Regions from separate parts of the Streptomyces sp. NPDC059499 genome, predicted to be linked through region 1. Evidence: riboswitches for the same ligand, from Rfam matches in the RefSeq annotation. Region 1 holds a riboswitch; each other region holds the start of a gene.

Region 1 (4,207 bases):
ATCTCCCAGTGCGGCGTCGGGGCCGCAGGCGGCGGACAGGCCGGCGTTCTTGCCGGGCAGCCACTCCAGGTTGCCGTGCTTGCCGAGGTGGATCATCGCGTCGGCGCCGAAACCGTTGTCGTCCGCGGACGCGGCGATCCAGCGGTAGGCGGCCAGGTAGTGGTGCGAGGGCGGCAGATCGGGGTCGTGGTAGATCGCGATCGGGTTCTCGCCGAAGCCGCGCGGAGGCTGGATGAGGATCAGCAGATTGCCGCGGCGCAGGGCGGCGAGCACGATGTCGCCCTCGGGGTTGCGGGACCGGTCGAGGAACATCTCGCCGGGGGCCGGGCCCCAGTGCCGCTCGACGGCCTCGCGGAGTTCGGCGGGCAGCGTGGCGAACCAGCGGCGGTAGTCGGCGGCGGGGATCCGGACCGGGTTGCGGGCCAGCTGCTCCTCGGTGAGCCACTCCTGGTCGTGGCCGCCGGCCTCGATCAGCGCGTAGATCAGCTCGTCGCCGTCGCCGGAGACCAGACCCGGGATCTCCTCCTCGGGCCCGAAGTCGTAGCCCTCGGCCCGGAGCCTGCGCAGCAGGGCGACGGCGCTCGCGGGGGTGTCGAGGCCGACGGCGTTGCCGATGCGGGAGTGCTTGGTCGGGTACGCGGACAGGACGAGGGCGATCCGCTTCTCGGCGGCCGGGATGTGGCGGAGCCGGGCGTGCCGTACGGCGATTCCGGCGACCCGTGCCGCACGCTCGGCGTCGGCGACGTACGCGGGCAGGCCGTCCTCGTCGATCTCCTTGAAGGAGAACGGCACCGTGATCAGGCGGCCGTCGAACTCCGGCACCGCGATCTGGGTGGCGGCGTCGAGCGGGGAGACGCCCTCGTCGTTCTCCTCCCAGGCGGCGCGGGGGCTGGTGAGGCAGAGCGCCTGGAGCACCGGGACGTCGAGGCCGGTGAGGGCGCCCGCGTCCCAGGACTCGTCGTCGCCGCCCGCGGACGCGGTGGCCGGCTTGGTGCCGCCCGCGGCGAGGACGGTGGTCACGATGGCGTCGGCGGCACGGAGTTCGTCGATGAGTTCGGGCTCGGGCGTACGGAGCGAGGCGACGTACAGCGGGAGGGCGCGGGATCCCGCGTCCTCGACGGCGGTGCAGAGCGCTTCGATGAACGCCGTGTTCCCGCTCATGTGGTGGGCGCGGTAGTACAACACCGCCACGGTGGGCCCGGTGATGCCCTCACGGGCCGTCCGCTCCAGCGGGCCCCAGGCGGGGGCGGGGGCGGGCGGCTCGAAGCCGTGGCCGGTGAGCAGCACGGTGTCGGACAGGAACCGGGCCAGCTGCTCCAGGTTGGCGGGGCCGCCGTGCGCGAGATAGGCGTGCGCCTCGGCGGCGATGCCGATGGGGACGGTGGACGCGGCCATCAGCTGGGCGTCGGGGGCCTGTTCGCCGGTCAGCACGACGACGGGACGACCGGTCGCCAGCACCTGGTCGAGGCCGTCCTGCCAGGCCCGTACGCCGCCGAGGAGGCGCACGACGACGAGGTCCGTGCCGTCCAGCAGCTCCGGGAGTTCGTCGAGGGAGAGCCGGGAGGGGTTGGCGTAGCGGTAGTTGACCGGGCCCGCGGATGCGCGGGCGCTGAGCAGGTCGGTGTCGGACGTCGACAGGAGCAGGATCATGCGGCGTCAGCCCTTCCTCGGGGTGTCCACGCCCCGGGCGGTGTCGGACGGCAGGAGTTCCTGACTCGCCCGGTCGTGGACCGGGCTCACAGTGGCGGGACCGCGCCGGAATCTCACCGGGCTTCCTCCCATGTCGCCGTCTGGCGATGGCGGGCCGAACGGACCGCCGCTAGGCATAGTAGGCGCCGGGTGGCCGGGCGTGACGGGATGCCCCTGGACGGGACTTGTCCCGGTGGCACGACGGGCCGGTTCTCGCCCTGCGGCGGCCGGGACCGGGCAACGAACCCGGCACGGCCCCGGACCGGTCGCGGTTCCGGGTCCGGCCGGTGGGTGTCCTACAGGTCACAGTCACCGTAGGGCTGTGCCGCGGTCACGGTCGGTATGCTCGCCGCCATGCCCCCATCCGCCCTCCCGCCCCGGTCTCCGGGCGGTGATGCCTGCCCCGGAACGCTGCGTCTGCACCGGGCGGACGACGGTGCGCTGGCGCGGGTCCGGCTGCCCGGTGGAGTGCTGACCGTTGCTCGGGCGAACGCTCTCGGGGAGGCCGCGGTGCGGCTGGGCGACGGTGAGTTGCATCTCACCTCGCGCGGCAATGTGCAGCTGCGCGGGCTCGCCCCGGACTGCGGTGCGGAGTTGGCCGGACTGCTGGTCAGCGCCGGGCTGCTGCCCTCCGAACGCCACGAGCGGATACGCAACGTCGTCGCTTCCCCCCTCGCGGGGCTCGACGGCCTCGGGGCCGCCGAAGTCGGAGTGTGGCTGGCCGGACTTGACCGTCTGCTGTGCGGAAGCGACCGTGCGACCGCGCTCTCCGGCCGCTTCCTGTTCGCACTCGATGACGGCCGCGGTGATGTGGATGCCCTCGGCGCCGACCTCACCCTGCTGGCCCGTGACGACGGCGACGCGATGCTGCGTGTCGGGGACACCGACACCGTCCTGCGTATCCCGGCCTCCCAAGGGCCCCGCGCCGCGCTCCTGGCCGCCGAAGCCTTTCTGGACGCCGCCCCGGACACCGGTGCCTGGCGGGTCAAGGACCTGCCGTGCGGCGCCGCCGCACTGGCCGACGACGTCGTACGGCGGTTGAGGCGAACCGGTACCGCCGTGTCGGAGGACCGCCATCCCCGCCCCCACGCATCCCTCCCGCCTGCCCTCGGCGCCGTACGCGGCGGCCGCCGCGATGTCGCGCTGTCCGTCGGCGTACCGCTGGGGCGCCTGGACCCGGACCGGTGGCGGCTCCTGTCGAGCGCCGGCGAACTGCGGCTCACCCCGTGGCGCGGCGTCGTCGTCACCGGCGTCGCACCGGATCACGCGGACGAGCTGCTCGCCGCCCTCGCGGAGGCCGGTCTGATCACCGGGCCCGGCTCGCCGTGGGCCGGGGTCGGGGCGTGCATCGGACGGCCCGGCTGCGCGAAGTCGCTGGCCGACGTGCGGGCCGAAGCGGGGGCCGCCGTCGGACCCGCGGGACGGCTGCCTGTGTACTGGTCCGGGTGCGAACGCCGCTGCGGCCATCCGCACGGGGAGTGGATCGACGTGGTCGCCACCCCGGACGGACACCGGATCTCCCATGTGACGGGGGACCGGTCGGACGCCACGGCAACGGTCCGGGACAACCCTGCCGCGCTGGCCGCCGCCGTGGCAGCGGCGCGAGGCTCTCGCACCTGACCGCGCATCACCTGTTCACCTGTGTCCGGCCGCAGGCCACAAACCCGATGAAGAAAGCGACAGCACTGTGCATCAGTACGAGAAGGACGGACCGGCGATCTACCGCCAGTCCTTCGCCACCATCCGCGCGGAGGCGGATCTGGCAGGGCTGCCCGCCGACGTGAGCCAGGTCGCCGTCCGCATGATCCATGCCTGCGGCATGGTCGACCTCGTACGCGATCTCGCCTTCTCGCCGGATGCCGTGGCCGGCGCCCGCGCGGCGCTGCGGTCCGGTGCGCCCATCCTGTGCGACGTGGCCATGGTCGCCAGCGGTGTCACCCGAAAGCGGCTGCCGGCGGACAACGACGTGGTGTGCACCCTGTCCGACCCGGCCGTCCCGGAACTGGCCGCGAAGCTCGGCACCACCCGCAGCGCCGCCGCACTGGAACTGTGGCGCGACCGCATGGAAGGGGCTGTCGTCGCCGTCGGCAACGCGCCCACCGCCCTCTTCCGGCTCCTGGAGATGATCGAGGAGGGCGCCCCGCGCCCCGCCGCCGTCATCGGTGTCCCGGTCGGCTTCATCGGCGCCGCCGAGTCCAAGGACGCGCTGGCCGCCCATCCGTCCCGCCTCGAGCACCTGATCGTGCGCGGCCGTCGCGGCGGCAGCGCCATGGCCGCGGCGGCCATCAACGCGATCGCCAGCGAGGAAGAGTGAGCGTGAGCGAGCACAAGAAGACCGGACGGCTGTACGGGGTCGGGCTCGGGCCCGGCGACCCGTCCCTGATGACCCTGCGCGCCGTGCAGGTCATCGCCGAGGCCGATGTCGTGGCGTACCACTCCGCCCGGCACGGCCGGTCCATCGCCCGTTCCATCGCGGCGCAGCACATCCGCGCCGACCACATCGAAGAGGCGCTGGTCT
Region 2 (4,207 bases), on a different contig from region 1:
GTCGTTTAGTCCTTCATGACCGTGACCCTTACCGACACCGTCCAACCGTCCACGGCCGACCTGCTGACCGGCGTCCTCCTCGGCGCGGACTTCCGCCGGGAGCACGGCTTCTGGCGGCGGCTGATCATTACAGAACCGTTCCGCCGCCCCGTGGGCGGTACGCCCGAAGAGCGGCTTGCCCTCGCCTACGACCGGCTGCGGATCCTCAACCGCTCCCTCGACAGCGGAGCCCGCCTCGCAGCCGACCCGCGCGCGCTGGCCGCCCTGCACGAATGGCTGGGCCCGGTGGATCCCGCGCTCACCACCGTGGCGGGCATCCACTACAGCCTCTTCCTCGGCAGTCTCCTCGACCACGACGCAGGCACGGACCGCGATCTGTCCGACTTCCTGGGGATGCGGCGCATCGGCACGTTCCTCTGTACGGAGGTGGCGCACGGCAACGACGCGGCCTCCCTGGAGACCACCGCGACGTACGACCGTGAGCGGGACGGGTTCGTCCTGCACACCCCGAACGCGGGGGCGCAGAAGTTCATGCCCAACACCAGCCCGGCGGGCGGACCGAAGACCGGGCTCGTCGCCGCGCGCCTCCTCGCCGACGGTACGGACCACGGTGTCCACCTCTTCCTGGTCCCGCTCACCGACGACGTACAGGCTCTTCCAGGCGTACGGGTCCGGCGGTTGCCGGCGCGGATGGGCAGCCCCGTGGACCACTGCCTGACCTCGTTCGACCGGCTGTTCGTCGGGCGGGACTCCCTGTTGGGGGAAGGGAGGGGACTCGGCGGGGACGGCGAGTTCATCAGCACCCCCGCCGACCGGCGGCGCCGCTTCCTGACATCCATCGGCCGTGTGACCCCGGGGCGGATCTCCATGAGCGCCTGCGCGGCCGGCTCCGCCCGCGCCACGCTTGCGGTAGCCGTCCGCTACGGCAGCCATCGCATGGTCTCCGGCGCCCGGGGCGCCGGGCAGATTCCGGTGAACGCCCACCGGACCCACCACGGGCCGCTCGCCTCGGCGATGGCCACCGTCTTCGCCATGAGTCTGCTGCACCGCAGGGCACTCGACCGGTGGGAGCGCCGCACCGACGCGGACAGGGTGGAGGCGGAGCGGCTGGTGGCCGTCGCCAAGGGATGGATCACCTGGCAGGCCCGCTCGGTCATCGTCGAATGCCGTGAACGCTGCGGGGCACAGGCGCTGTTGGAGAACAACGGCATGACGGAGCTGGTCACCGGAATCGAAGGTGCCATCACGGCGGAGGGCGACAACCTCGCCGTCCACGCCAAGGCGGCGGCCGACATGCTCTTCGCCGCCGAATCCTCCTCCGGGAACCCCTCGCAGGACGCGGCGGACGGGACCGGCGACACCCCGGCCGAGCGGACCCCCGGTGAACTGGCCGACCCCCGGTTCCTCGGCAGGCTCCTGGACGCGGTGGAGGACATCTGGTTCACCCGGGCCAGGAAAAGCGCGCTCGGGGCAGCACAAAGCGACCCCCTCGCACGGTGGAACGCGGCCTCCGGAGCCGCACTGCGCGGGGTCGAGGCCCACGCGTACCGACAGGCGGCCGAGGGCTTCGCCGAAGCGCTGGCCACGCTCCCCGAGGGCGCCGCCCGGGAGCGGCTGGCCGAACTGGAGCGGCTTTTCGCCGTCCGGTGGGTGGCACGCAACAGCGGGGACCTGCTGGCGGCAGGTCACCTGACCGCGCAACAGGTCGACGAACTGCCCGGAGCCACCGAGGAACTGATCGCAGCCGTCGCCGCGCACGCACCCGAACTGGTCGAGTCCTTCGCGCTGCCGGAAGAGCTGCTCGCCGACTGGCCGATCGCAGGACCGGACTACGCCGACGCGTACGACGACCCGAAGGGCCCCTGGCATCCGGCGTCCGCCGAGCCGTCACCGCCCACCGCGCCGTGAGCGACCGACGGGCCGTCCGGACACGACCCGGCACGGCTGGGGCCCGGCGTGTGCGCGAGGCCGCCGAGATCCTCGGCCTGCGGGCCGTACTGCTCGCGTACTGGGGAACGACATCCCTCCTCGCCCGCCTGCGCGGACGCCGGTGAGAGCCGGAGAATCGGTTCGTCGCACGTACTGACCCGGAGCGCGGTTCCCGGCCGGGGACAGGGCCGGCGCGGAGGACACCCCACCCGCCGTGCCGGCCGCGGCCCCCGGGGCCGCCGTCCGGCTGCGTGATAGCTTGCAGAAGCCAGTCACACTCCACGTGGAGTCAGGGAATCCGGTGCGAAACCGGAGCTGACGCGCAGCGGTGAGGGGGACGGGCGGGGCCACGGCCACTGGACACCCTCGGGGTCCGGGAAGGCGTCCCGTCCGGACGAACCCGAGTCCGAAAACCTGCTGGCACCCGTTTCCCGTACCGGGAGCGGTGCTTCGTACCGGGCTCCGCGCATGAGCCCCAGGACGCAGAGGGACCCAGTGCCGCCCATAGCCAGTACCGTACGCCGAACCGCCCTGCTCACGGCCGGACTTGTCCTGCTGTCCGCCTGCGGTGGCGGCTCGTCCGGGAAACCCGCGCAGGGCGCCGGCGCCGCCGGTTACCCCGTGACGCTGAAGAACTGCGGACGCACCGTCACCGTCGGGGCCGCCCCGCACCACGCGGTGTCCCTGGACCAGGGATCGACGGAGATCCTGCTCTCGCTCGGCCTCGCCGACCGGCTGGCGGGCACCTCCACCTGGACCGACCCGGTGATGAAGGGCCTGGAGAAGGCCAGTGCGAGCGTTCCCCGCATCGCCGAGAACCGGCCCTCCTCGGAGAAGGTCCTCGACAAGGAACCCGACTTCATCAGCGCCTCGTTCGAATCGACCCTCGGCAAGGGCGGTGTCGCCCCCCGCGAACAGTTCGAGGACCTCGGCGTCCCCACCTACGTCTCGCCGGCCGACTGCACGGCCAAGGACAACAGCACAGGCGGGGACGGTTCCCGTACGAAGCCGCTGACCATGGAGAGCGTCTACGCCGAAGTGCACGACCTGGCTAAGGTGTTCGGTGTCCCGGAACGCGGTGACGAGCTCGTCGCCCGCCTCCGGGCACGCATCAGCACGGCGACCGAAGGCATCGAGGCATCCGACGCCACCCTGCTCTACTGGTTCGCCAACGCCGAGGCGCCCTACCTCGCGGGGTGCTGCGGGGCGCCCGGAATCATCACCGAGGAGCTCGGCGCGAAGAACGTCTTCGACGACACCCAGGAGGAGTGGCCCCAGATCAACTGGGAGACCGTCGCCGACCGCAACCCCGATGTACTGGTCATCGGTGACCTGACCCGCAGGTCGCAGACCGCCGAGAGCGCCGAGAAGAAGATCCGGTTCCTGGAGACCAACCCCGCCACGAGGAACATGGACGCCGTACGGCACAAACGCTACGTCCTCCTCAGCGGCCAGGCCATGAACCCCTCCATCCGCACCGTCGAAGGCGTGGAGCTCGTTGCCGCAGGGCTGCGCGGCTTCGGGCTCGCGGGATGACCGACACCCGACAGGCCGTTGGTGTACACGCGCAGAAGACACCGACGGCCCGCCCGGCCGGTGTCCGTGTCCTGCGCGACGGCCTCCTGTGGAGCTGCGGGACGGCGCTGCTGGTCCTGTCCGTCGCGGTCGCCGTCACCATCGGACCCGCCCGGATCTCCGTCCCGGACGTCTGGTCCGCGGTGGCGGCCCATTTCGGCCTCGGGGACTCGCGGCTCACCCCGATCCGGGACGGCATCATCTGGAACCTGCGCATGCCCCGCACCCTGCTCGCCGCGGTGTGCGGGGCCGGACTCGCGGTGTGCGGCACCGTGATGCAGTCACTGCTGCGCAACCCTCTCGCCGACCCGTTCGTGCTCGGTGTCTCCTCCGGGGCGTCCACCGGCGCGGTCGTGGTCGTCATCCTCGGGGCGGGCGGGGGAGCGGTGTCGATCTCGGCCGGTGCCTTCATCGGGGCCATCTGCTCGTTCGCCCTCGTCCTGCTGCTCAGCCACACGCTCGGCGGGACGACCGACCGGGTTGTCCTCTCCGGTGTGGCGGCGATGCAGCTCTTCTCCGCGCTCACCTCCTTCGTCGTGATGACGGCCGCCGACGCCGAGCAGACACGCGGGGTGCTGTTCTGGCTGCTCGGCTCCCTGAGCGGGGTCGGCTGGACCGATGTGTGGATGTGCGCGGCGGTGCTCGCCGGGACGCTGCTGATCTGCCTCGGCCACGCCCGTACGCTCGACGCCTTCGCGTTCGG
Region 3 (4,207 bases), on a different contig from region 1:
CGGCGCACACCGCGACCCTCAGGACGTCCGGTCCGTGCGGAGGCGCGACGACCGACTCCCGCACGGCGCCGCGCATCGACACCCGCAGTCCGTCCTCCTCGTCGATACCGAGGCCGTGGGCGAACGGCAGCACCCCGTACGTACGGCGCCCGGTGAGCTCGTACAGCATGTCCAGGCCGGGCTCCAGCAGCGACACATCGCCGCGGAACTTGTTGACGAGGTACCCGGCGACCAGCGACTGGTCCTCGGCGCTCAGCAGCGCCGTCGTCCCGAAGAACGAAGCGAACACCCCGCCCCGGTCGATGTCCCCGACGACCAGCACCGGGAAGCGAGCCGCCCGCGCGATGCCCATGTTCACGATGTCCGTGCGCCGCAGATTGATCTCGGCGGGACTGCCCGCCCCCTCGCAGATCACGGCGTCATACGTGCCCCGTAGTTGCTCCAGACAGTCCACGACCGTCCCCAGCAGCGATTCCTGACGGCCGCCGTGGTAGCCCCGTGCGCTCATCTCGCCGACCGGCTTCCCCATCAGGACCACCTGACTGGAGCGGTCACCACCGGGCTTGAGCAGCACCGGATTCATCAGCACGCTCGGCTCCACCCGGGCGGCCTGCGCCTGCATCGCCTGGGCGCGGCCGATCTCCGCGCCCTCGTGGGTGACGAACGAGTTCAGCGACATGTTCTGCGCCTTGAACGGTGCGACCTTCACCCCCCGGCGCACCAGCCACCGGCAGATTCCCGCCGTGACGACGCTCTTGCCCGCGTCCGAGGTCGTTCCCGCGACCAACAGCCCGCCGCCCTGTCCGCCGCTCATGCCCGGCCTCTCCTTCCCGAAGCCAGCCGCGCGGCCGCACACACGCCGAGGGCCAGCACACTCACCCGGCGCGACAGCCGCACCGCGCGTTCGATATCCGTGACCCGCACGTCCCGGCCGTTCTCCCCGTTGAGCACGGGCCGGTGCTCGACCCGCCCGCCGTACGCGAGGGTCCCGCCGAGGCGCACACCGAGCGCACCCGCGAACGACGCCTCCACCGGGCCCGCGTTGGGGCTCGGATGCTTGCCCGCGTCGGCCCGCCAGGCGCGTACGGCCTCGCGCGGACGGCCACCGGCGGCCACCGCGAGCACGGCGGTGAGGCGGGCACCCGGCCAGCCGGCGAGGTCGTCGAGGCGGGCCGAGGCCCAGCCGTAGCGCCGGTGGCGCGGCGACCTGTGGCCGACCATGGCGTCGAGGGTGTTGACGGCCCGGAACCCGACGAGGCCCGGGACACCGCCGAGGGCGCCCCACACCAGAGCGCCGACGACGGCGTCGGAGGTGTTCTCGGCGACGGACTCCACCACCGCGCGGGCGATCTGCTGTCCGTCGAGGGACTGGGGGTCACGGCCGCAGAGGTGCGGCAGCCGCTCCCGGGCCACCTCGATGTCACCGGCGGCGAGCGCACCGCCGATGGCGCGGGCCTCCCGGCCCAGCGACGTACCGCCGATGACGGACCAGGTGGCGGCGGCGGTCAGGGCCACGGCAGCGGCGGGACGGTTCCGTACGGCACGGGCGGCCAGCGCGGCGGCGCCCACGGCGCCCCCGGCGCAGACGAGCGCGTGCAGGGCGCCCCAGCCGCGGTGATCGCGCCACAGCCGGCTCTCGACGCCTGCCGCGGCCTGCCCGAAGGCGGCGACGGGGTGGCCCCGCCGGGGGTCACCCAGCAGCAGGTCGCCGATCAGACCGGCGGTGGCGCCGTACGCGAAGATGCGGTCGGCTCGCACGGTTCAGCCGGCCGTCGTGCCTCGAAGGACGTTCGGAGCGGGTGGCACAGGGACCGACGCACGGCAGCCAGGCATGGCAGATGTCCTTAACTCAGGGTCCGCGCCCTGGTTCGACGTGACCGGCGACGAGAGTCTCCTGGCTTCCGGATCCGCAGTTCCCCCGGCCTTCCAGTCCGTGCCGGACCGTGACTTCCGTGTGGGGGCCTGCTCCCCGGTGACAGTGGCGGGACCGCGCCGGATTCGCACCGGCTTCCTCTCCTGTCGCCGTAAATGGCACCGGCAGTCCACCACGCCCCGTGAACGCCCGTCAACCTGCCGTTGACCTGCGGGAGTGCAGTGTGCGCAGACGCACATCGGGCCGGACACACACGTGGTGTGTCCGGCCCGATGCGAGGAGACGGCGGCGTGGTGCCGGGTGGTCAGACGACGATCAGATAGATCCCGTAGGCGACCGCCGCCGCGCACAGCCCGAAGCAGGCGTACGCGCCGGTGCGCGCCAGCGTGAGAGATCCGCCGGACTGAACCGCCGCGGCCTGCTTGGAGAGGCCGATGATGCCGAGAGTGAAGAGGCCGACCAGTGCGACGGTGACCACGAGGCTGACGCCGAAGACGGAGGCGAGAGCTGCCCAGTCGATGTTCATGCGGATCTGTCCTTACACCGTGGCCGGTCGGGCCGGGTCGGCCGGGGATCCGGCCGTCGGGGCCGGGGCCGGGATGGTGGTCTTGAGGTCCGGGACGCCGGAGCCGACGGGCGGAGGGCTGACGGCCGCGATGGCGGTGGTGACGACGCCCGCGGGCTCGGCGTCCGTCTCGTTGACGTTGGTGTGGTCGACCGGCTTGCGGCGCGACAGCAGCCAGATGGCACCGGAGCCCGCGACGAGGAGCACGGCGACCACGCCGACACCCCAGGGGCCCTGTTTGGTGAGGAACTCCGCGCCCGCGCCGACCAGACCGGCGGCCGGCAGGGTCAGGCCCCAGGCGATGAACATGCGGGTGGCCGTGGACCAGCGGACCACGCCTCCCTTGCGTCCGAGACCGGCGCCCATCACGGCACCGGAGCAGGACTGGGTGGTGGAGAGGGAGAAGCCGAGGTGCGAGGAGGCCAGGATGACCGTGGCCGCACTGGTCTGGGCGGCGAAGCCCTGCGGCGGCTTGAGCTCGGTGAGGCCGCTGCCCATGGTGCGGATGATGCGCCAGCCGCCGAGGTAGGTGCCCATCGCGATGGCGATACCGGCGGAGGCGATGACCCAGACCGGCGGGTTGGAACCGGGGGCGAGCACGCCTCCGGTGACCAGGGCCAGGGTGATGATGCCCATCGTCTTCTGGGCGTCGTTGGTGCCGTGGGCGAGCGAGACGAGACCGGCCGAGGCGATCTGTCCGGCCCGGTAGCCCTTGGCGGTCGACTTCAGCTGCGCCTCGTCGGTGATCTTCCGGTTGAGGCGGTACGTCAGCTTCGTGGCCAGCAGTGCGGCCAGACCGGCGACGAGCGGGGCCGCAATCGCGGGCAGGAGGACCTTCGTGACGACGGTGCCTCCGTTGATCGAGGACCATCCGGCCGACATCACCGCGGCGCCGATGAGACCGCCGAAGAGTGCGTGGGAGGAGCTGGAGGGCAGGCCGACCAGCCAGGTCAGTAGATTCCACAGGATGGCGCCGACGAGCGCCGCGAAGATGACCTCGGTTCTGAGGCCGTTCTCGTTGATGATCCCGCCGGAGATCGTCTTGGCGACCTCCACCGACAGGAACGCGCCGACGAGGTTGAGAACGGCGGACATGGCCACCGCTGTCTTGGGCTTGAGAGCGCCGGTCGAGATGGTGGTGGCCATCGCGTTGGCGGTGTCGTGGAAACCGTTCGTGAAATCGAACACGAGAGCTGTCACGATCACGATCGCGAGCAGCAGCGTGATGTGTTCCATTTACCCAGGCAATCGTTCGACGTCAGTGGCTGTAGGAACGTAAGCAACCTGGGTGAACGGAAGATGAACTGGGCAGGGCGTTGCGGTGACCCCAAGCGCGAACAGCCATTCCGCTTGTGTGCGCCCGAGGCGGTCGCAGCGGGCCGCGGCGGTGGGGGAACCGGCCTGCGCCGGGTTTCGGCGCCCACCTGGTCTGCCGCATTTGCCCCATTGGAGAGACATCGCTCACGTGCTCAGCGACGGCTTCGCCCGACAGACCCGACGGACCCGGCGTGATCCGAATGCCTGACCCTAGGATCGCCGCATGAGCGATCAGCACCAGGACGCGATCGAGCGGGCATGGGACGGCGTCGTCGCGACGGCCCGCAGGACTGCCGCGGACGGACTGGTCGTCGGCACCTCGGGCAACGTGTCGGCGCGGGTCGGCGGAGTCGTCCTGGTCACCCCCAGTGGAGTGCCCTACGACCGGCTGGGCCCCGGGGACGCGGTCGGCGTCGACCTCGAAGGGCGCCGGGTCCTCGGCGACATGGCCC
Region 4 (4,207 bases), on a different contig from region 1:
GGGCGGCGCGCGTCTCGGACCAGGCAGGCAGCGGGCCCGAACGCTCCGCGAGGTCGCACGACGCCTCGTACGCGGCCAGCATGATCCGCTCGGAGATCCGCGTCGAGAGCGCGCGGGCCTCGGGCGAGTCGAAGGGCAGCCGCAACTGGAAGAAGACGTCCTGCAGGCCCATCGCACCCAGGCCCACCGGACGCCAGCGGGCGTTGGAGCGGCCTGCCTGCTCGGTCGGGTAGAAGTTGATGTCCACCACGCGGTCGAGGAAGGTCACGGCGGTACGGACCGTGGCGTCCAGCCGCTCCCAGTCCATCTCCCCGCCGACGACGAACGCGCCGAGGTTGACCGAACCCAGGTTGCAGACGGCCGTCTCGCCGTCGTCGGTGACCTCGAGGATCTCCGTGCACAGGTTCGACGAGTGCACGACCCTGCCCGGTTCGGCGGTCTGGTTCGCGGTGCGGTTGGAGGCGTCCTTGAACGTCATCCAGCCCTGACCGGTCTGGGCGAGCGTCCGCATCATCCGGCCGTACAGCTCACGGGCGGGCATCGTCCTGCGGGCCAGGCCCTTGGCCTCCGCCGCACGGTAGGCGGCATCGAACTCGTCGCCCCACAGGTCGACCAGCTCGGGGGTGTCGGCCGGGGAGAACAGCGACCACTCGGTGTCCGCGTCGACGCGGCGCATGAACTCGTCGGGGATCCAGTGCGCCAGATTCAGGTTGTGCGTGCGGCGCTGGTCCTCACCCGTGTTGTCGCGCAGCTCAAGGAACTCCTCGATGTCCGCGTGCCAGGTCTCCAGGTAGACGGCGGCGGCGCCCTTGCGGCGGCCCCCCTGGTTGACCGCGGCGACCGAGGCGTCGAGCGTCTTCAGGAACGGCACGATGCCGTTGGAGTGCCCGTTGGTGCCACGGATCAGCGAACCCCGGGCGCGGATACGGGAGTACGAGAGGCCGATTCCCCCGGCGTGCTTGGACAGCCGCGCCACCTGGTGGTAGCGGTCGTAGATCGAGTCGAGCTCGTCCAGCGGGGAGTCCAGCAGATAGCAGGAGGACATCTGCGGGTGCCGGGTACCGGAGTTGAACAGGGTGGGCGAGGAGGGCAGGTAGTCGAGCCGGCTCATCAGCCCGTACAGCGAGGCGACTTCGTCCAGGGCACGCTCGGAGGTGTCCTCGGCGAGGCCGGCGGCCACCCGGAGCATGAAGTGCTGCGGGGTCTCGATGACCTGGCGGGTGAGCGGATGGCGCAGCAGGTAGCGGCTGAACAGCGTCCGCAGCCCGAAGTAGCCGAAACGGTCGTCGGCGCCGTCGGCGAGAGCCTGCCCGACCAGCGCGTCGAGGGCGTCCGCGTGCAGCGTGACGAACTCCGCCGTACGGTCCGCGATCAGGCCCTCACGGTGGCCGACGGCGACCGAGGCGGAGAAGGAGACGGCGCCCTGGCCGGCGGCCTCGTCCGCGATGGTGCGGGTGAGGAGCCGTGCGGCGAGCCGGGAGTAGGCGGGGTCCTCGGAAATCAGGCCCGCGGCGGCCTCGGTGGCCAGCGAGCGCAGCTCGGCCTCGTCCGACCGGGCGTTGCGGCCGCGCAGCGCGGCGGCGGCGACCCGTCCGGGGTCGGTGTCGGGCAGATCGACGGTGAGGTCGGTCAGGGTCCGCAGCAGTGCGGTCCCGGGCCCGTCGGGCATGGCATGCGCGGACTCGGCTGAATCGACCGCTGAAACCGGATCGGCTGGCGCGATGGTCACTGGGACTACCCCTCGCTCGGCTCGGGGCCGGCGGGAGCGGGGGCAGCCGGGCAGGGCGGTACCCGGGAAAGGGGCAGCACTGCGCACGGCGTCCACCGGCCCTCCGCGAGGCCCGGACGTCAGGCGTCCGGTTCGGTCGAGCCGGACGCGCTGTCAGCAGGTCTTCGGACTTCCGGGTGCGCAGAAGCGCACCAATCACACCGTTGCGGGACAGTTCCGGATTCGCACCGGATTCCCCTGCGGAGACAGCGAGCATGAGCATACATGTGGGGGGCGTCGGACATGGCAGCCCCCACATGTTGTGTCGCGCTCGGTCAGAGCTCCAGGCGGAATGTCATCAGCGAGATGTGCTCGACGGGCTTCCAGTCCCGTTCCGGGGTCCGTACGAAGCCGAGGCGCCGGTAGATCCGATGGGCGCCCAGCATGGCCTGCTGCGTCGACAGCACGAGACCGGAGACGCCCTCCGTGGCCCGTGCCCGGTCGATACAGGCGCGTACGAGCGCCTCGCCCGCCCCGCGTCCACGGGCTTCGCGGGAGACGGCCAGCATCCGGAACTCGGCCTCGTCCACCCCGGCGATGTCCGCCCACGCGCTGCCGGGCGCCGCGTAGGTCACACCGCCGAGCAGCGTGCCCTCACCGTCCACCGCGACAAGTACCTCCGCCTCGGCGGCCCGGCGGCCGACCGCGCGCAGTTCCGCCAGATAGGGGTCGTCGGCGCCGAAGTCCAGCAACTCGTCGGCGAGGTACGCCTCGGCGGTGATGCCGGCCAGTGCCTCGTGTTCCTGGAGGCCGACGGGCCTGATAACGATGTCCATGGGCGGGAGTCTGCCGCAGGCGGAGGCGAGGGTCGAACTCCTTTGCACCGGCCCGGAACGCAGTGGGCCGCCGCGCCCCTTGGGGACGCGGCGGCCCGCTCCGGAACCTGCTCCCGAAAGGCGGGGTCAGTGACTGCCGTCCGCGGCCTCCACGGTGGGAGCGCCGCCCTGGGCACCCACGGTGGGAGCGCCGCCCGGGGCACCCACCGTGGCCGGCGGGAGCACCTTCTGGACGCCCGGGTCGCCCGCGTCCGCCGTGTAGTCGGACGGGGAGGTCTCGTCGATCCCGGCCGGTGCCTTCAGCGCGTTCAGGACGAAGGTCAGGACGACCACCACGACGACGTTCAGTACGAACGCGGTCAGACCGATGTAGCCGATCTCGCCGATGCCGGGAATCTCCTTCGAGGACCCGCCGAAGTGCTTCTGGGTCGGGCTGGCGACGCCGTACGCGGCGACCGTGCCGTAGATCATGCCGACCGCCCAGCCCGCGATCAGGGCCCAGCGGTGGAACCACCGGGTGAACAGGCCGCCCACCAGGGCCGGCATCGTCTGGAGGATCCAGATCCCGCCGAGCAGCTGGAAGTTGATCGCGACCGTCTTGTCCATGGTGAGGACGAAGGCGAGCGCACCGACCTTCACCAGGAGCGAGACCAGCTTGGAGACCTTGGTCTCCTGGGCCGGGGTCGCATCGGGTTTGATGAAGTCCTTGTAGATGTTGCGGGTGAAGAGGTTCGCCGCGGCGATCGACATGATCGCCGCGGGCACCAGCGCACCGATGCCGATCGCGGCGAAGGCCACACCGGCGAACCAGTCGGGGAACATGTTCTCGAACAGCTGCGGAATGGCCAGCTGGCCGTTGTCCACCTTCACTCCGGCGGCGATCGCCATGAAACCGAGCAGGGCCAGCAGGCCGAGCATCAGCGAATACAGCGGCAGGATCGTGGTGTTGCGCCGGATCACGTCACGGCTGCGGCTGGAGAGCGTCGCCGTGATGGAGTGCGGGTACATGAAGAGCGCCAGCGCCGAGCCCAGGGCCAGCGTGGCATAACCCCATTGACCCATCTCGCCGGGCACGAGAGCACCGCGTGGCTTGCCCGTTGCCTCGTTCGTCTGCGAGAAGGCTTCGCCCGCCTTGGCGAAGATGTCGTCGAATCCGCCGAGTTTGATGGGGATGTAGATGATGGCGACCGCGATGACCAGATAGATCAGGCCGTCCTTGACGAACGCGATCAGTGCGGGCGCGCGCAGTCCCGAGGAGTAGGTGTACGCGGCGAGTACGGCGAACGCGATCAGCAGCGGCAGGTCCTTGATGAACCAGTGCGTGGTCTCGCCGCCGCCGACGCCCATGACGTCCAGCACGGCCTGGATGCCGACGAGCTGGAGGGCGATGTACGGCATCGTGGCGAGGATGCCGGTGACGGCGACCGCCAGCGACAGCCCCTTCGAGCCGAAGCGTCCGCGGACGAAGTCCGAGGTGGTCACGTAGCCGTGCTTGTGCGAGACGGACCAGAGCCGCGGCAGGAACGTGAAGATCAGTGGGTAGACGAGGATGGTGTACGGGACGGCGAAGAAGCCGGCCGCGCCCGCCGCGTAGATCGCCGCAGGGACCGCGACGAAGGTGTACGCCGTGTAGAGGTCACCGCCGAGCAGGAACCAGGTGACC

The links. A riboswitch is a leader RNA that binds a small molecule or an ion and turns the genes downstream of it on or off. The one in region 1 is predicted to bind cobalamin.
Region 2: it holds a riboswitch for cobalamin, as region 1 does, so the genes downstream of both, ACFW9O_RS12795 (ABC transporter substrate-binding protein) here and cobN (cobaltochelatase subunit CobN) in region 1, are expected to answer to the same signal.
Region 3: it holds a riboswitch for cobalamin, as region 1 does, so the genes downstream of both, ACFW9O_RS21445 (cobalamin biosynthesis protein) here and cobN (cobaltochelatase subunit CobN) in region 1, are expected to answer to the same signal.
Region 4: it holds a riboswitch for cobalamin, as region 1 does, so the genes downstream of both, ACFW9O_RS24720 (ribonucleoside-diphosphate reductase subunit alpha) here and cobN (cobaltochelatase subunit CobN) in region 1, are expected to answer to the same signal.

What each region holds. Positions count from the first base shown of each region.
Region 1 is NZ_JBHYTT010000002.1:645,562-649,768, reverse strand. Features, by position in the region: gene cobN (cobaltochelatase subunit CobN) at 1-1,650, opposite strand, end outside; cobalamin riboswitch at 1,682-1,833, opposite strand; gene ACFW9O_RS08355 (cobalamin biosynthesis protein CobG) at 2,032-3,309, shown strand; gene ACFW9O_RS08350 (precorrin-8X methylmutase) at 3,377-4,003, shown strand; gene cobJ (precorrin-3B C(17)-methyltransferase) at 4,000-4,207, shown strand, end outside.
Region 2 is NZ_JBHYTT010000004.1:238,070-242,276, forward strand. Features, by position in the region: gene ACFW9O_RS12790 (acyl-CoA dehydrogenase) at 16-1,908, shown strand; cobalamin riboswitch at 2,182-2,366, shown strand; gene ACFW9O_RS12795 (ABC transporter substrate-binding protein) at 2,398-3,465, shown strand; gene ACFW9O_RS12800 (FecCD family ABC transporter permease) at 3,462-4,207, shown strand, end outside.
Region 3 is NZ_JBHYTT010000009.1:54,298-58,504, reverse strand. Features, by position in the region: gene ACFW9O_RS21450 (cobyric acid synthase) at 1-814, opposite strand, end outside; gene ACFW9O_RS21445 (cobalamin biosynthesis protein) at 811-1,758, opposite strand; cobalamin riboswitch at 1,888-2,015, opposite strand; gene ACFW9O_RS21440 (hypothetical protein) at 2,178-2,399, opposite strand; gene ACFW9O_RS21435 (anion permease) at 2,412-3,674, opposite strand; gene ACFW9O_RS21430 (class II aldolase/adducin family protein) at 3,979-4,207, shown strand, end outside.
Region 4 is NZ_JBHYTT010000011.1:187,771-191,977, forward strand. Features, by position in the region: gene ACFW9O_RS24720 (ribonucleoside-diphosphate reductase subunit alpha) at 1-1,729, opposite strand, end outside; cobalamin riboswitch at 1,867-1,998, opposite strand; gene ACFW9O_RS24725 (GNAT family N-acetyltransferase) at 2,044-2,544, opposite strand; gene mctP (monocarboxylate uptake permease MctP) at 2,671-4,207, opposite strand, start outside.